4 regions of the Phocaeicola sp. genome follow, and region 1 is predicted to be linked to each of the others. Evidence: riboswitches for the same ligand, from Rfam matches in the RefSeq annotation. Region 1 holds a riboswitch; each other region holds the start of a gene.

Region 1 (3,475 bases):
ACTTCTTCACCGGTTGTATGCTCAGGCTTGCCGTAAAATCTATTCCCTTTATATCGACCTTACCGAGATTGACCATGCTCCAGATAAACAGATTCTTGGTAGGTATAGCCACTATCTTATCTGTCACCCGGTTGGAATAAGCATCCACCGTAACCGAAACATAAGAAAGCCAGTTGGATACACGCTTGCTGTATGTCAGCCCGACATTCAGCTGACTGGCATTTTCCGGTTTCAGACGAATGTTCCCTGTCTGTCCGTAATACAAGTCATTGAAACTCGGCAAGCGGAAAATATCTTTATAGAAAAAACGAATACGAAAATCTTCGGAAGCAAACGGCTTAAACGATACGCTGGCATATGGAGACAATTTCCGATGCCCTCCGGCACTATTACCTTTGGCTACATCCTCATAAACCACTGTCGACAACAGAGAAGCCGAAAGTGTCATCCACTCATTGACATATTTGCCCGCCAGCGCGGTGAGCCACGAATAGCGTACAGGCTTGGCAAAATCTTTCAAGTCGCAGTTCATGCGGTTAACACTTCCGTCGGTCGAAAGAGAAAAAGAAAGACAATCCAACGCACGAAAAAGTACGGCTGCCGAAAGATAATACTCCTGCTGGAAATAACTGTTTTCACTCTGTCCGGTAGTTCCTTTATAATCAGGGTCCAGATAATGCTGGTACATCCAGTTCCATTTACCCGATGCCTGAAAGGCCCACTTACGGTTGAACTCTTTCTTATACTGGCTTTGGACAAACATATTCTTGTCCCATAAATGCTGGGAGGAATAATCGTAATACAGTGTAGTCGCATTGGGAAGTCCGCGAGATGACTGGTAATAATAAGCCTTCAGCCTCCACTGTTCCGTATCGGAGAAATTACCAAACAAGCCGGCCTCAGCACGAAAGGTCTGTACATCGGTATTTTTACGCTTTTCACGGCTGGACTGATCGCCTTCATCACCATAATATAAAGTATAAGGGTAGTGCCCGTCGGACGACATCCATTCGGCATTGGCCGTCAGTGCCCATTTCGCTCCCAGCTTCTGCTCCAGCAAGAGCGAAGGATTCAGCAATCCCCACGAGCCCGATTTCAGCGAAGCACTGAGATTCGTCGGCTTATTGTCGTGAAAAACAGGAGTCAGTGTCTGGATATTCAAGATTCCTGCCGAGGCGAAAAATCGCGCAGGCTGAAAAATCTGGTCCCCCTGTCCGTTGCTTAGTATCAGACGGTCTACGTTCTCCAGCGAAAAACGCCCGATATCCACCTGACCGGCCTGACAGTCGGTTACAGCAATCCCGTCGTATCCCACTACCGTATGCTGTGCTCCCAGACTTCGGATGGAAACCGTTTTCAGTCCTCCTATCCCCCCGTAATCTTTTACCGTTACTCCCGAAAAATGTTTCACGGCATCGGACACCTGCATCACATTCAGTGTTTTCAGTTCCTCACGGGAAAAAATCTGGAGAGGAGCGGCTGAACGTACTTCACGCGTCTGGTAACGGTCGGACACCACCACCTCCGGTATGGAATAAACCTTCGTGGTATCTACATCCTGCCCGCCATAACATCTCGCTGCAAACCCGACCAGCATTATCCAACTACATACGATATACTTCATTTTTTCATACATTATAATTACAGCCAACGGATTTCTCCGCTTCTGCGTCGCTTGCGAAAATAAAGCATCGGGGTGAACAGAAAGAATATGTACCGACAGATCATCCCACGCTTTTTCCTCGAAAGCTGTGAAGAAACTATGCATGGCAGGTCTTCTGACTCATTCCTATTGCAGACTACCTTCCCGGAAAATCATTCCAGTGGCTTGAGCGATTGCCTGCAATATACACGGAATTTACAGCAGCGGGACTGTTCAGGACTTGCACCTGATTCCCTTTTAATCATCAGATTATCCAGTGAAAAAGAGATAACCTTTTGAACCAATGCGTCACAAAGGTAGAAAGTTTTTTCAATAAGCCGAAAATATTCCGTAATTTTGTAGACAAGCAACTAAAACATATAAATTATGGCAAAAGAACTCGAATTGAAGTACGGCTGTAATCCTAACCAGAAACCGGCACGTATTTTTATGCAAGAAGGAGAACTGCCTATCGAAGTATTGAACGGACGTCCCGGATACATTAATTTCCTGGATGCACTGAACGGATGGCAGTTAGTGAAAGAACTGAAAGAAGCTACCGGACTTCCGGCCGCAACCTCGTTTAAGCATGTGAGCCCTGCAGGTGCAGCCATCGGTCTGGAACTAGACGATACGATGAAAAAGATTTACTTCGTAGACGATCTTCCACTTTCTCCGCTGGCAAATGCATACGTACGTGCCCGTGGAGCCGACCGTATGTCTTCATATGGTGATTTCATCGCACTGAGCGACGTGTGTGATGAAGCTACCGCCCGTTTCATTCACCGTGAAGTTTCCGATGGAGTGATTGCTCCGGGCTATACAGACGAAGCGCTGGAAATACTGAAAAGCAAACGTAAGGGTACATACAATATTATCAAGATAGATCCGTCCTACCGTCCTGCACCGATAGAACACAAAGATGTGTTCGGTATTACATTCGAACAAGGACGTAACGAAATCAAGCTGAACGGTGACAATCTGTTTGCCAACATTCCTACTCAGAATAAGAACTTCCCCGAATCTGCACGCCGCGATCTGATGATTGCCCTGATTACACTGAAATATACCCAGTCGAACTCCGTATGTTACGTAAAAGACGGACAGGCTATCGGTATCGGAGCCGGACAACAGAGCCGTATCCACTGTACCCGTCTGGCTGGAAACAAGGCAGATGTCTGGTATCTGCGCCAGCATCCGAAAGTTCTGAACTTGCCATGGGTAGAAAAAATCCGTCGTGCCGACCGTGACAATACCATCGATGTTTATATCAGCGACGAGCATGACGATGTGCTTGCCGACGGTGTATGGCAGCAGTTCTTTACCGAAAAGCCGGAAGTTTTGACTCGCGAAGAGAAACGTGCATGGCTGAATACACTGAAAGGTGTTTCACTGGGTTCAGACGCATTCTTCCCCTTCGGTGACAACATTGAACGTGCTCACAAAAGTGGTGTAGAATACATTGCACAGGCAGGAGGATCCGTACGTGATGATCATGTAATCGCTACTTGCGACAAATATGGTATTGCCATGGCATTTACAGGTATCCGCTTGTTCCACCATTAATAAACCGCAATAACTCACAAACGATAAAGGCGGACAACACCGGCACTCTTTTTCCGGTTGTTGTCCGCCTTTTTGTTTATCTGTTCCTTCACTCAGAATTTATATCCTACCGTAGCGAAAATAGCCAAGTTACGAGGTCCGTGTTTCCACATACGAGCCAAACCAAATTCACCTTCTATACCTACCAGATAATGACGGAAATCAAGGTTCACACCCGCTTGTATACCTGCATCGAAACGACGAAGACCATCCCATATTTTCACATTA
Region 2 (3,475 bases), on a different contig from region 1:
GGAAAAAGTTCCCGACACTGACAAAGGCGGACATCTCGCTTTGCTGCCTTATCAAAATCGGTATCTCAAACAGCAACATGCTTTACCTGCTCGACACCAGCAAGGTCGCCTTGAAGAAACGGAAAAACCGCCTCAAACACGACAAGATGGGTATGGACGAAAACGATTCCCTGGATGAGTTTATCATGGAATTCTGACAAGCATTATGCTCACTCTTTCACCCATACATGTTCTATCTCTACGACATACATTTTATGGAATCCGCCATGTCCTTCACCGTACCAGCGGCTTACCAGTGAGGCATCGATAAACTGCTCGGGCTTTATCATATCGGCATACAGTTTTCTGCATTCCAGGATCATACGTGCCTGCTCGTAGGCAATGTTTCCTTCGGGAGTGGCAAAAGGTTTCAGTCCGGTAGCCGCTACCTTATCAATGTCGCGCCCAGATTTGGAACCACAGATTTTATGTATATCTTTATGCTCTTCGCCCAGGAAAGACAGGGTAAGCGTTTCTCCCTCTTCAATAAACTGGTAGGTATAACGCTCGGGACGGATGAAAATAAAGGCTACGGGCTTTGCCCACAAAACACCGGTTCCGCCCCAGCTTGCCGTCATCATGTTAAACTTTTCCTGTGTTCCGGCCGTTACCAGCATCCATTCCTTACTGATAGCGTCGAACATGTTATCTTTCAGTTCCGATACATTTATTTCTTTCATACATGCATATATTTAATGGTTCATCAAGGCAAAACTACTAAAATTATCGGTACCCTGAGAAAAACGCTTTCAGAAGTCACTGAAAATTTGTACAAACGTTTATATTTTTTGTACAAAAAATAAAAAAACGTCAGCACGAATCAGACAGGCTCTCTGCATCTTCCTGCCCGAACTTCCTCTTTTCCCTGTTTCTTTTTTTTGATATTTCATGAAACTCCTGAACGAAAGGAGTATACAAAAACCATTTCTTAAATAGCAAAACTGTATTAAAATTCAGAAAAAATAAACTATCTTTACCACCGATTGGTTCCGGAAGGTTGGTTCGACCCGACGGATTAAAAGGGAATCGGGTGAAAGTCCCGAACAGTCCCGCTGCTGTGAAGCTCATCAAGCACGTTGACAATTACTCATTGCCACTGGATAAAACCGGGAAGGTGTCAAAGCGTGTGAGTCAGTCAGAAGACCTGCCATCGTTTTTATTAATTAACCGAACTCGTGGGATAGGACGGTTGAACGTTTTACATAATGCTTAATAGACTTCACTATGCGGTAATGTTTACCCTGCTGGTGTGGGGTATAAACATTTGTGTACCGGTACATGCACAAAACAAGTTGGACAGCCTTCAACATCTGAACGAGGTTGTTGTGACGGCGCGTGCCGTACAGAAAGAGATTTTTCCGGTACAGGAATTATCGGGCAAGCAGCTCCATCAGCTCAGCTCGCACAACGTGGCCGATGCCTTGCGCTATTTTTCCGGCATACAGATCAAGGACTACGGAGGAGTAGGGGGACTGAAAACGGTGAATATCCGGAGTATGGGAACCAACCATGTAGGTGTGTTCTACGACGGCATCGAGCTGGGAAACGCACAAAACGGTACGGTCGATCTGGGAAGATTCTCGCTCGACAACATAGAGTCTGTCACGCTGTACAACGGACAGAAGAGTGCCATTTTCCAGCCGGCAAAGGATTTCGGCTCGTCGGGCTCCATCTATTTGCAGACACGGACGCCTCAGTTCGAGGAAGGAAAGAAGTATAACGTAAGGGCTTCGTTCAAGACGGGTTCGTTTGGTGTGGCAAATCCTTCCGTTTTGTGGGAGCAAAAGCTCGGACAACGAATCAGCAGTTCGTTCAGTGCCGAGTATCTTCACTCGTCGGGAAAATACAAGTTTACTTACCGCATGCAGGAGGGATATGATACGACGGCGGTGCGGCAGAACGGCGACCTGAATGCCTTGCGTGTGGAAGGAGGGCTGTTCGGACAGCTCAAGCAGGGATACTGGAAGGCGAAGGCTTACCTGTACAACTCGGAACGTGGATATCCGGGGGCAATCGTCCGCAACAAGTTCTCGCACGAGGATCGCCAGTGGGATACGAACTTCTTTACTCAGGGTACATTCAAGAAGGACTTTACACAGTGGTACAGCCTGCTTGCCAATGCGAAATATGCATACGACTACCTGCATTACCTGGCCGATCCTAACAAAGACGAGTCGCTGATGTATGTCAACAACCATTATTACCAGCAGGAAGTATACACATCGGTAGCCAACCGATTTAATCTGTTTTCGTGGTGGGAGGCAAGCTTTTCGGCAGATTATCAGTTTAACCTGCTGAATGCCGACTTGCGCGACTTTGTTTATCCGCGCCGGCATACGCTGCTGGCATCCATCGCTACGGCCATGCGCTTCAAGCAGGTGGAACTTCAGGCAAGTCTGCTCGAAACGTTTGTACACGATACGAGCTCGGGCACGCCTGCTCCCGACAAGCAGAAGCTTACTCCTTCGTTTTTCGTGTCGTGGAGGCCTTTTCCGCAAAGTGGCCTTAACCTGAGAGGTTTCTATAAACGGATCTTCCGGATGCCTACGCTGAACGACCTGTATTATACGTTTGTAGGGAATATCAACCTGGAACCTGAGTTCACTACGCAGTACGACTTAGGATTTACGTACAACCGTACCTTCAACAATACGTGGCTGCGCTCGCTGGAAGTACAAACGGATGTGTACTACAACGAGGTGGAGAATAAAATCGTGGCCACTCCTACGTCGAATTTCTTCCGCTGGACGATGGTCAATCTGGGAAATGTGGAAATCAGAGGGGTGGACGTGGCGCTTCAGACCGGCTGGAAGATCGGACGTGACCTGACGGTAATCAACCGAATCAATTATACGTACCAGCGGGCACAGGACTTTACCGACCCCAAAAGTGAGTTTTACGGAGGACAGATTCCGTACATCCCCTGGCACAGCGGTTCGGCCGTGGTGAACCTGCAATGGCGCTCATGGGAGGCTAATTACAGCTTTATCTATACCGGAGAACGTTATTCTTCGCAGGCCAATATCCCTTATAATTACCAGTTGCCGTGGTATACCAGCGACTTTTCGGTTTCCAAAGGACTAAAAGTGTGGAAGGGGGACCTGAAGCTGACGCTGGAAGTAAACAATTTATTGAACCAGCAGTACGAGGTGGTAGCCTGCTATCCGATGCCCGGTACCAACTTCAAGCTGATTGCCCAATATAACTTTTAATCATTCGGACCATGAACAGATATTATTTTTACCTGACAGCCTGCCTGATTTTGTGCTTCCTGAGCGGATGCCGTCAGGAACTTCCGATGATTCGTTCGGAAGTGGAATATGTCACCCTGCCTTCGGACCCGCAGTCTGTCGAGGGATTCTTTCTCGTCAATGAGGGGAATATGGGAAGCAACAAGTGTACGATCGATCATTTTGACGCACGTACAGGAAGCTAT
Region 3 (3,475 bases), on a different contig from region 1:
AACAACCAGTCCGATAAAGACTAACGTAACAATTTTATATTGCTGTTTTAAATAAGACATGGCACCCTTGCGCACGTGCGCTGCTATTTTTTGCATTGCAGGGCTGCCTTCACTTTCCCGCATCATCTGTTTATAGAAATACCCTGCAAAAGCAAGTGCTAATACAGATGCAGTGGGGATTAACCAAAAAAGATATGTTTCCATAAAGTTTGAGATTAAAAGTTGTATCCCAAATTTAATAAATAAAATGGAAACAAAGTACTGATTACCTTACTTTTATTTCTTTTCTGACATGACCAGCAACTTATCGCCTGCGTGCAGTTCAATCTGTCCGTTCGGGATGATGAATTCGTTTCCGCGTTTAATCAGCATGACCAGTGTTCCCTTTGGGATGTTCATATCAGCCAGTCGGTTGCCCACAGTCAGCATATCTTCTGTCAAGGTTATATCGTTTAGATGAGTGTCAATTTCATCAGGCAGTTCAACGCCGAAGTCATTCCCTTCTTTTTCTTCGGGAAGGTCGAGCTTGAGCCAGCGTGCCATTTTCGAGATAGTCATACCCTGTATGATGAGCGACAACAAGGTAATAAAAAATACGATGTTGAACAACTGATTGGAACCTGGTATATGAGCTATAACCGGATATGTGGCAAAAATAATAGGTACGGCACCTCTTAATCCTACCCATGAAATAAAAATGCGTGCCTTGTTGCTGATTCCCTTAAAAGGAAGCAGGCAGAGGAATACGCTGACAGGGCGTGCTATCAGAATCATAAATATACCGATAAGCAAAGCTGTAACTGCAATGTCGAGCATTTCGTGCGGATTGACCAGAAGTCCCAGTGTAAGGAACATAATAATCTGGAACAGCCAAGTAAGTCCGTTCATAAAAGTGTTTGTTTCTTTCCGGAAAGCCAGCCGGGCATTGCCTACGATTACTCCTGCAATGTATACGGCAAGATATCCGTTTCCTTTTACCAAATCGGTAAGCGTGAAAGTGATGAAGACAATACTGAGCAGCAGAATAGGGTAGAGTGCACCGTTGGAAAGTTCTATTTTGTTGATAAGCCATACAGCGAACTTTCCGAAAGCATATCCCAGAACTCCGCCGAAGAGGAACTGCAGAAACAAATCTTTCAGTATGATACCTATGTTAAAATCACTTCCACTGCCTATAACCTGAATAAGCACAATGGTAAGCATGTACGCCATTGGGTCGTTACTACCACTTTCCAGTTCCAGCATCGGACGAAGATTGTATTTTAGATTCATCCGTTGGGAACGCAGAAGGCTGAATACCGATGCAGAGTCGGTTGACGACATGGTAGCTGCAAGCAGTAGGGAAACCAGCAGCGTAAGTTCTATGTTAGCCTGTGTATGATTCGAAAGAAAGAAAATAAACGAACCTGTCAGTAGCGTGGTGACCAGCACTCCTACGGTAGAAAGCAGTATACCTTGCTTTAGCACGGGTTTGATATCGGCATATCGTGTATCCATACCGCCGGAAAACAGAATGATACTCAGTGCCATCATACCGATGAACTGGGCGTCGGAAGCACTATTGAACTGAATGCCCAGTCCGTCGCTGCCGAATGCCATTCCTACCAACAGGAATAAAAGCAAGGTAGGAATACCGAAACGATATCCGGTTTTACTGATAAGAATACTGGTAAATATTAGGACAGAGCCGACAAGTAAAATATTTTCTGCTGTAATCATGAGACTGTTTTATTATAAAGTATATGTGCAAAGTAAACAAATAAATTTGGATTTTGGTTCACGTTCTGTTGTATTGTACGAAGTTATTGCATATATTTGTCACAGTTTTGTTCCGTCAGGCTTCCCGATTGGTAGTGCGAAGCTGCGGATGAAAAGGGAATCGGGTGAAAGTCCCGGACAGTCCCGCTGCTGTAAGCTCCGTGATAAAGGTTTGTTTACCACTTCGAGCCACTGCCGTTTCTTCGGGTTGAATGAAAAGGCGGGAAGGCATAACAAACCGGAGTAAGTCAGAAGACCTGCAAAACGTGTCACGCTTGTACCTTCGAGGAAAAGGTTACAGGAACGTAAACTGATTGTATAAATTTTATTTCAAGTACAAAATGCGGGATTTTTTCCCGTCCATGTTGTTCTTGTTTTATTTGCATTTAAGAAAATGATTGTCGTAAAGAATGTTTTGAAGAGATACATACTATCTGCCCATATAGTACTTATGGTCTTGCTGCTTTCTGCTTGCGGTGGAAAGAGCAAGACCTCTTTTTTGCAGGAGCAGGGAGATACGCTCCGGTTGCATTATGCCGAGAACTTACAGATTGTAAAGTATGACCGATATACGAAAGTCACGTTAAGGAATCCCTGGGACACGTTGCAAATACTTCATACTTATCTGCTGGTGGACAAGAAGGATACGACTGCGATGTCACTTCCTGAAGGAACCGTGATACAGGTACCTCTGACTCGGGCATTGGTCTATTCGTCGGTACATTGTGGGCTTTTGCAGGAACTGGGAGCCTTGGATAAGGTAAAAGGTGTATGCGACTTGCAGTATATGCGTATTCCTGCCGTGCTGGAAGGCTGCCGGAATGGTAGCGTTACGGATGCGGGAAGCAGCATGAATCCGGATATAGAAAAGGTTATCGACATGCATCCAGATGCCATATTGCTTTCACCTTATCAGAATAGTGGAGGATACGGACGGATAGAAAAGCTGAACGTGCCGATTCTGGAATGTGCCGATTATATGGAAACTTCGGCGTTGGGACGTGCCGAGTGGGTGCGTTTTTACGGACTTTTGTTCGGCAAAGAACAAGAAGCCGACTCGCTGTTTACCGAAGTGGAACGGAAATATCTCTCACTTCGTAATCGGGTAAAAGATATATCACCCAAGCCGACTGTTATTACGGAACTGAAGACTGGAGGAACCTGGTATGTGCCGGGAGGAAACAGTACGATGGCAAAAGTGTATGCTGATGCCGGAGCACGCTATATCTTTTCTGATATTCCACAGAGCGGTTCGGCATCGCTGGCCTTCGAAGCGGTGTTCGACAGAGGACAGCATGCCGATTTCTGGCTGATAAAATATAATCAGCAGACTGACAAGACTTATCGGGAACTGAAGAACGACTATGCGCCTTATGCCAATTTTGATGCATTCCGTAACCGACGGGTATACGGATGCAATACCAGCCGCATTTCTTTTTACGAAGAAGTACCTTTTCATCCCGAACTTCTGCTGGAAGATTTGGTAAAAGTCTTTCATCCGGAAGTTCTGAAAGACTATGCTCCGAGATATTTTACTAATTTAGCGGAGTGATAAGTTAAACCTCGTATGCATGAAGGCGAATAAAGGATATATATATGGCTGTGTGCTTGCAGAAATCATTGTAGTGCTCGTTGCGGCAAACTTGATATTCGGTTCGGTAGACATCCCGTTCAGGGCGGTAGGACGTATCTTGCTTGGCGGGGATGCGGAAAAGGA
Region 4 (3,475 bases), on a different contig from region 1:
TTTCTGAGCCTCTCCGTCCAGTTCAACATAAGTAATGTGTCCTCCTCGCGTCAACGCATGGAAAGGAGCTTCACATTTTATCTTTTCTACGATCCTGATGGGTTCTTTCACATCGACATGAAATGAATTCACATAATAATCGCGGTCGGTTACCCCTGGTATCACACCATATTTACGACGGTCCATACGAGTAAATCGTCCGGAAAGCCCTTCAGCAGGAGTAGCCAGTACTGAATAGTTCAAATGATATTTCTGCTTAAATTCTTCTACTACACGATTCATTTCTTCTACAGCTTCATACAATGTGTCCCATGCCTTCTGACAATGTCCGTGTCCTTGTCCGTACAGAGCTACCATGGCATTGTGACCGCCAATGAAACCAATACCCAATGTTCCCTGATTCAGTACGTCACCTACCTCATCGTTCGGATTCAGCTCACTGCCTCCTTTCCACACATTGTTACTCATCATGAACGGAAACTGCCGTGCCAGTGCTGTACGCTGATACTGATAGCGGGCATAGAGCTGCTCGGCTATGAAGACAGCCATATCGTGTACTGAATTGATAAACGTTTCTTTCGCCAGACGTTCTACGGCATCCTGTCCCTGATTCTCAGCTACACTTTCAGCCTTAATACGCGCCTCGATGGCAAGACGCGGCAGATTCATGGTAGTAAACGACAAGTTTCCACGTCCCAATGAAGTCTTTTCACCGTTCAGATTTTCGAATACACGTGTACGACATCCCATCGTCGCCAGTTCATAACGGTAGCGTTTCGGATCGCTTGCATCCCATTTTTCGTGACGATTGAAAGGTGTATCAAGGAACATGAAGTTCGGAAACAAAGCCTTGGCCGTTGTCCGACAAGCTTTCAGAAACAAATCAAAGTTTGGAGCTTCAAATTCAACTTTCCCATCCATAGCAGCTTCAAAGTCCTCCATCGCACGTTTATAGTCTGCTTCAGAATAAGATACTCCATCTTTTATTTTGAATATCTGAATTGGAAATACAGGAACCTCTCCACGTGTACCTAAGCCTTCGATGGTCGCTTTCAATAATTCTTCTATCACCATTCGTCCTTCAGCCGAAGTATCTGTTCCATAATTGATTGAGCTGAACACTACCTGATTTCCTCCACGCGAATGCATCGTGTTCAAGTTATGGATAAATCCTTCCATAGCCTGATGAGTATCCTTGCGTACCTGAGCATACGACTTACGTAAAATGTGTTCCAGTTCACCGGCCGTCAGTGTAACGCCTTGTCCGGCCGCTGCCGAAAGGAAACTTTTCTTTTCATCCTCTGTCGGAACAATAGAAGTAAAACACTGTTTGGATACAGTCAGTATCGCAGCCTCATCCAACTGTATATCTCTCATATCAAGATAAAAGGAAACAGACGATGCTACTGCTTTCTGAAAACTCTTGAGTACACCTTTTGCCATGAAAAAATCGAAAGCCGGAATTGCCTGTCCTCCATGCTGTTCATTCTGGTTGGTCTGGAAGATAATAGTTGCCAGCGTTGCGTAACTCTGAATGGATTGCGGAGTACGGATACTTCCATTCTTTGTATGAAAACCACGTTCAAACAGGTCATCAAGATCATATTGAATACAAGTTGTTGTCTTGGTTGGATAATAATCCAGATCGTGAATGTGAATATCTCCCAACTGATGTGCTTCAGCATACTGCTTGGGCAAAAGGTATTTATACGTATAATCTTTGGTAATCTCCGAAGCAAAAGTCATCATCTGTCCCGCCGGAGTATGACTCGACATGTTAGCGTTGCTCAGATTTACATCATTCTTGTCGATAGCCACAATGCCATCCATAATGTGCTTCATCTGCGTTTTGCGGTCGCGTTCTGTATTTCTCCACTGGCGATAAATGATGTATTTCTTGGCAACTTCAGGCTGCACTTTCATCAATTCTGTTTCTACAAGGTCCTGAATCTCCTCAACTCCGATCGTCGGATTCTCAAAATGAGCAATAACACGCTGAGTAATTTCATCAATCAGCTCTTCCTGATGAGCCAGTCCTGTGGCATTGAAAGCTTTACTGATGGCATTTGTAATCTTTGAAGGCGAAAAGTTTTCCCGCTTCCCGTCACGCTTGATAATACAGATTTCAGTTAAATTCATACTGTTTGCTTTGAAAAGTTAATAAAAAGATTGGATTTGCTTTTCGTGGCAGGTCTTCTGACTGATCTCTCCCCGGCAGACACCTTCCCATTGTATTCAAACAATAGTGGCTTGCACATGCATTGTCTCCGGTTCATTAAGAATCACAGCAGCGGGTACTGTTGCCGATTTACACGACATTCCCTTTTGAAACGCTTATGTTACCTAACGAAAAGCTCTACAAAGATATATCTTCTGATCGAATAAATAAAAACGGACTAACAGATGTTTTTCTAAATTGAGCAACTTTTAAAACGCAAAACCAACCTACAGACACATACAGAGCGTACAAACGGACAACTCTTATTTATATAAACTTTTCTATTTGGATAATTAGATTTATTTCTTATTACTCTAAACAAGGAATAATCTTTTTCTTGTTTTCGGGTTTCCTATTTGCAAAAATACAGATCGGAAACCCGAAAACGGTATAATGATTTATTGATTGACGGGCTCCAGTCCCATTTGCTTTGCCTTCTTAAGCATAAACTCAAAAGCAGCATCGTGTTCATTAGGAATAATCCCATCCAGAATAGCGTCCTTTATAGAGCTTTTCAGACTGCCGATTTCCCGACACGGCTGCAAGTTGAATACCTTCATAATCTCAGCACCATCTACCGGCGGCTGGAAATTACGGATACGATCCTTTTCCTCCAAGTCTTTCAGTTTCTGACGTACCAGTTTGAAATTGTCGAGAAAGCGTTGTTTGCGCACTTCATTCTTCGAAGTAATATCTGCTTCACACAGCAGCATCAAATCGTCAATATCATCGCCAGCCTCGAAAAGCAGTCGCCGAACAGCCGAATCGGTCACTTCTTCATCGGCTATCACAATAGGACGCATATGAAGACCGACCAGCTTTTGAACGTACTTCATCTTTTCATTCATAGGCAACTTCATCTTCCGGAAGATTTCAGGTATCATCTTTTCTCCGATGAAATTATGATTATGGAATGTCCATCCTACACGAGGATCCCAGCGTTTAGTGCGCGGCTTTCCAATGTCGTGCAACAAAGTAGCCCAGCGCAACCATAAATTATCGGTAACCTTTGCAATATTGTCTACCACTTCCAGAGTGTGATAGAAATTATCCTTATGTCCTCTTCCATTTCTGACTTCTACTCCCTGCAAAGCAACCAGTTCCGGGAAGATCAGTTCCAGCAGTCCGCAACGGTCTAAGTCAACGAAACCTTTCGAAGGTACAGGTGAAAGCAATATTTTATTCAATTCATCGGCAATGCGCTCCCGTGAAATAATCTTGATGCGCTCACGGTTACGGCTCAGGGCATCAAATGTT

What was found. Region 1 has a riboswitch for cobalamin ahead of ACZM60_RS07360 (TonB-dependent receptor plug domain-containing protein). Riboswitches for the same ligand answer to the same signal wherever they lie in the genome.
Region 2: linked by a shared signal. The riboswitch ahead of ACZM60_RS00945 (TonB-dependent receptor) and the one ahead of ACZM60_RS07360 (TonB-dependent receptor plug domain-containing protein) in region 1 are both predicted to bind cobalamin.
Region 3: linked by a shared signal. The riboswitch ahead of ACZM60_RS07890 (ABC transporter substrate-binding protein) and the one ahead of ACZM60_RS07360 (TonB-dependent receptor plug domain-containing protein) in region 1 are both predicted to bind cobalamin.
Region 4: linked by a shared signal. The riboswitch ahead of ACZM60_RS03790 (anaerobic ribonucleoside triphosphate reductase) and the one ahead of ACZM60_RS07360 (TonB-dependent receptor plug domain-containing protein) in region 1 are both predicted to bind cobalamin.

The regions. Positions count from the first base shown of each region.
Region 1 is NZ_DBMACV010000028.1:30,799-34,273, reverse strand. It holds gene ACZM60_RS07360 (TonB-dependent receptor plug domain-containing protein) at 1-1,597, opposite strand, end outside; cobalamin riboswitch at 1,753-1,963, opposite strand; gene ACZM60_RS07355 (phosphoribosylaminoimidazolecarboxamide formyltransferase) at 2,030-3,208, shown strand; gene ACZM60_RS07350 (porin family protein) at 3,301-3,475, opposite strand, start outside.
Region 2 is NZ_DBMACV010000002.1:98,573-102,047, forward strand. It holds gene ACZM60_RS00935 (hypothetical protein) at 1-197, shown strand, start outside; gene ACZM60_RS00940 (flavin reductase family protein) at 210-719, opposite strand; cobalamin riboswitch at 1,006-1,205, shown strand; gene ACZM60_RS00945 (TonB-dependent receptor) at 1,272-3,251, shown strand; gene ACZM60_RS00950 (YncE family protein) at 3,263-3,475, shown strand, end outside.
Region 3 is NZ_DBMACV010000032.1:7,212-10,686, forward strand. It holds gene ACZM60_RS07880 (sodium-translocating pyrophosphatase) at 1-204, opposite strand, end outside; gene ACZM60_RS07885 (potassium/proton antiporter) at 277-1,719, opposite strand; cobalamin riboswitch at 1,811-2,037, shown strand; gene ACZM60_RS07890 (ABC transporter substrate-binding protein) at 2,174-3,310, shown strand; gene ACZM60_RS07895 (iron chelate uptake ABC transporter family permease subunit) at 3,330-3,475, shown strand, end outside.
Region 4 is NZ_DBMACV010000012.1:11,313-14,787, forward strand. It holds gene ACZM60_RS03790 (anaerobic ribonucleoside triphosphate reductase) at 1-2,139, opposite strand, end outside; cobalamin riboswitch at 2,170-2,364, opposite strand; gene ACZM60_RS03795 (CCA tRNA nucleotidyltransferase) at 2,617-3,475, opposite strand, start outside.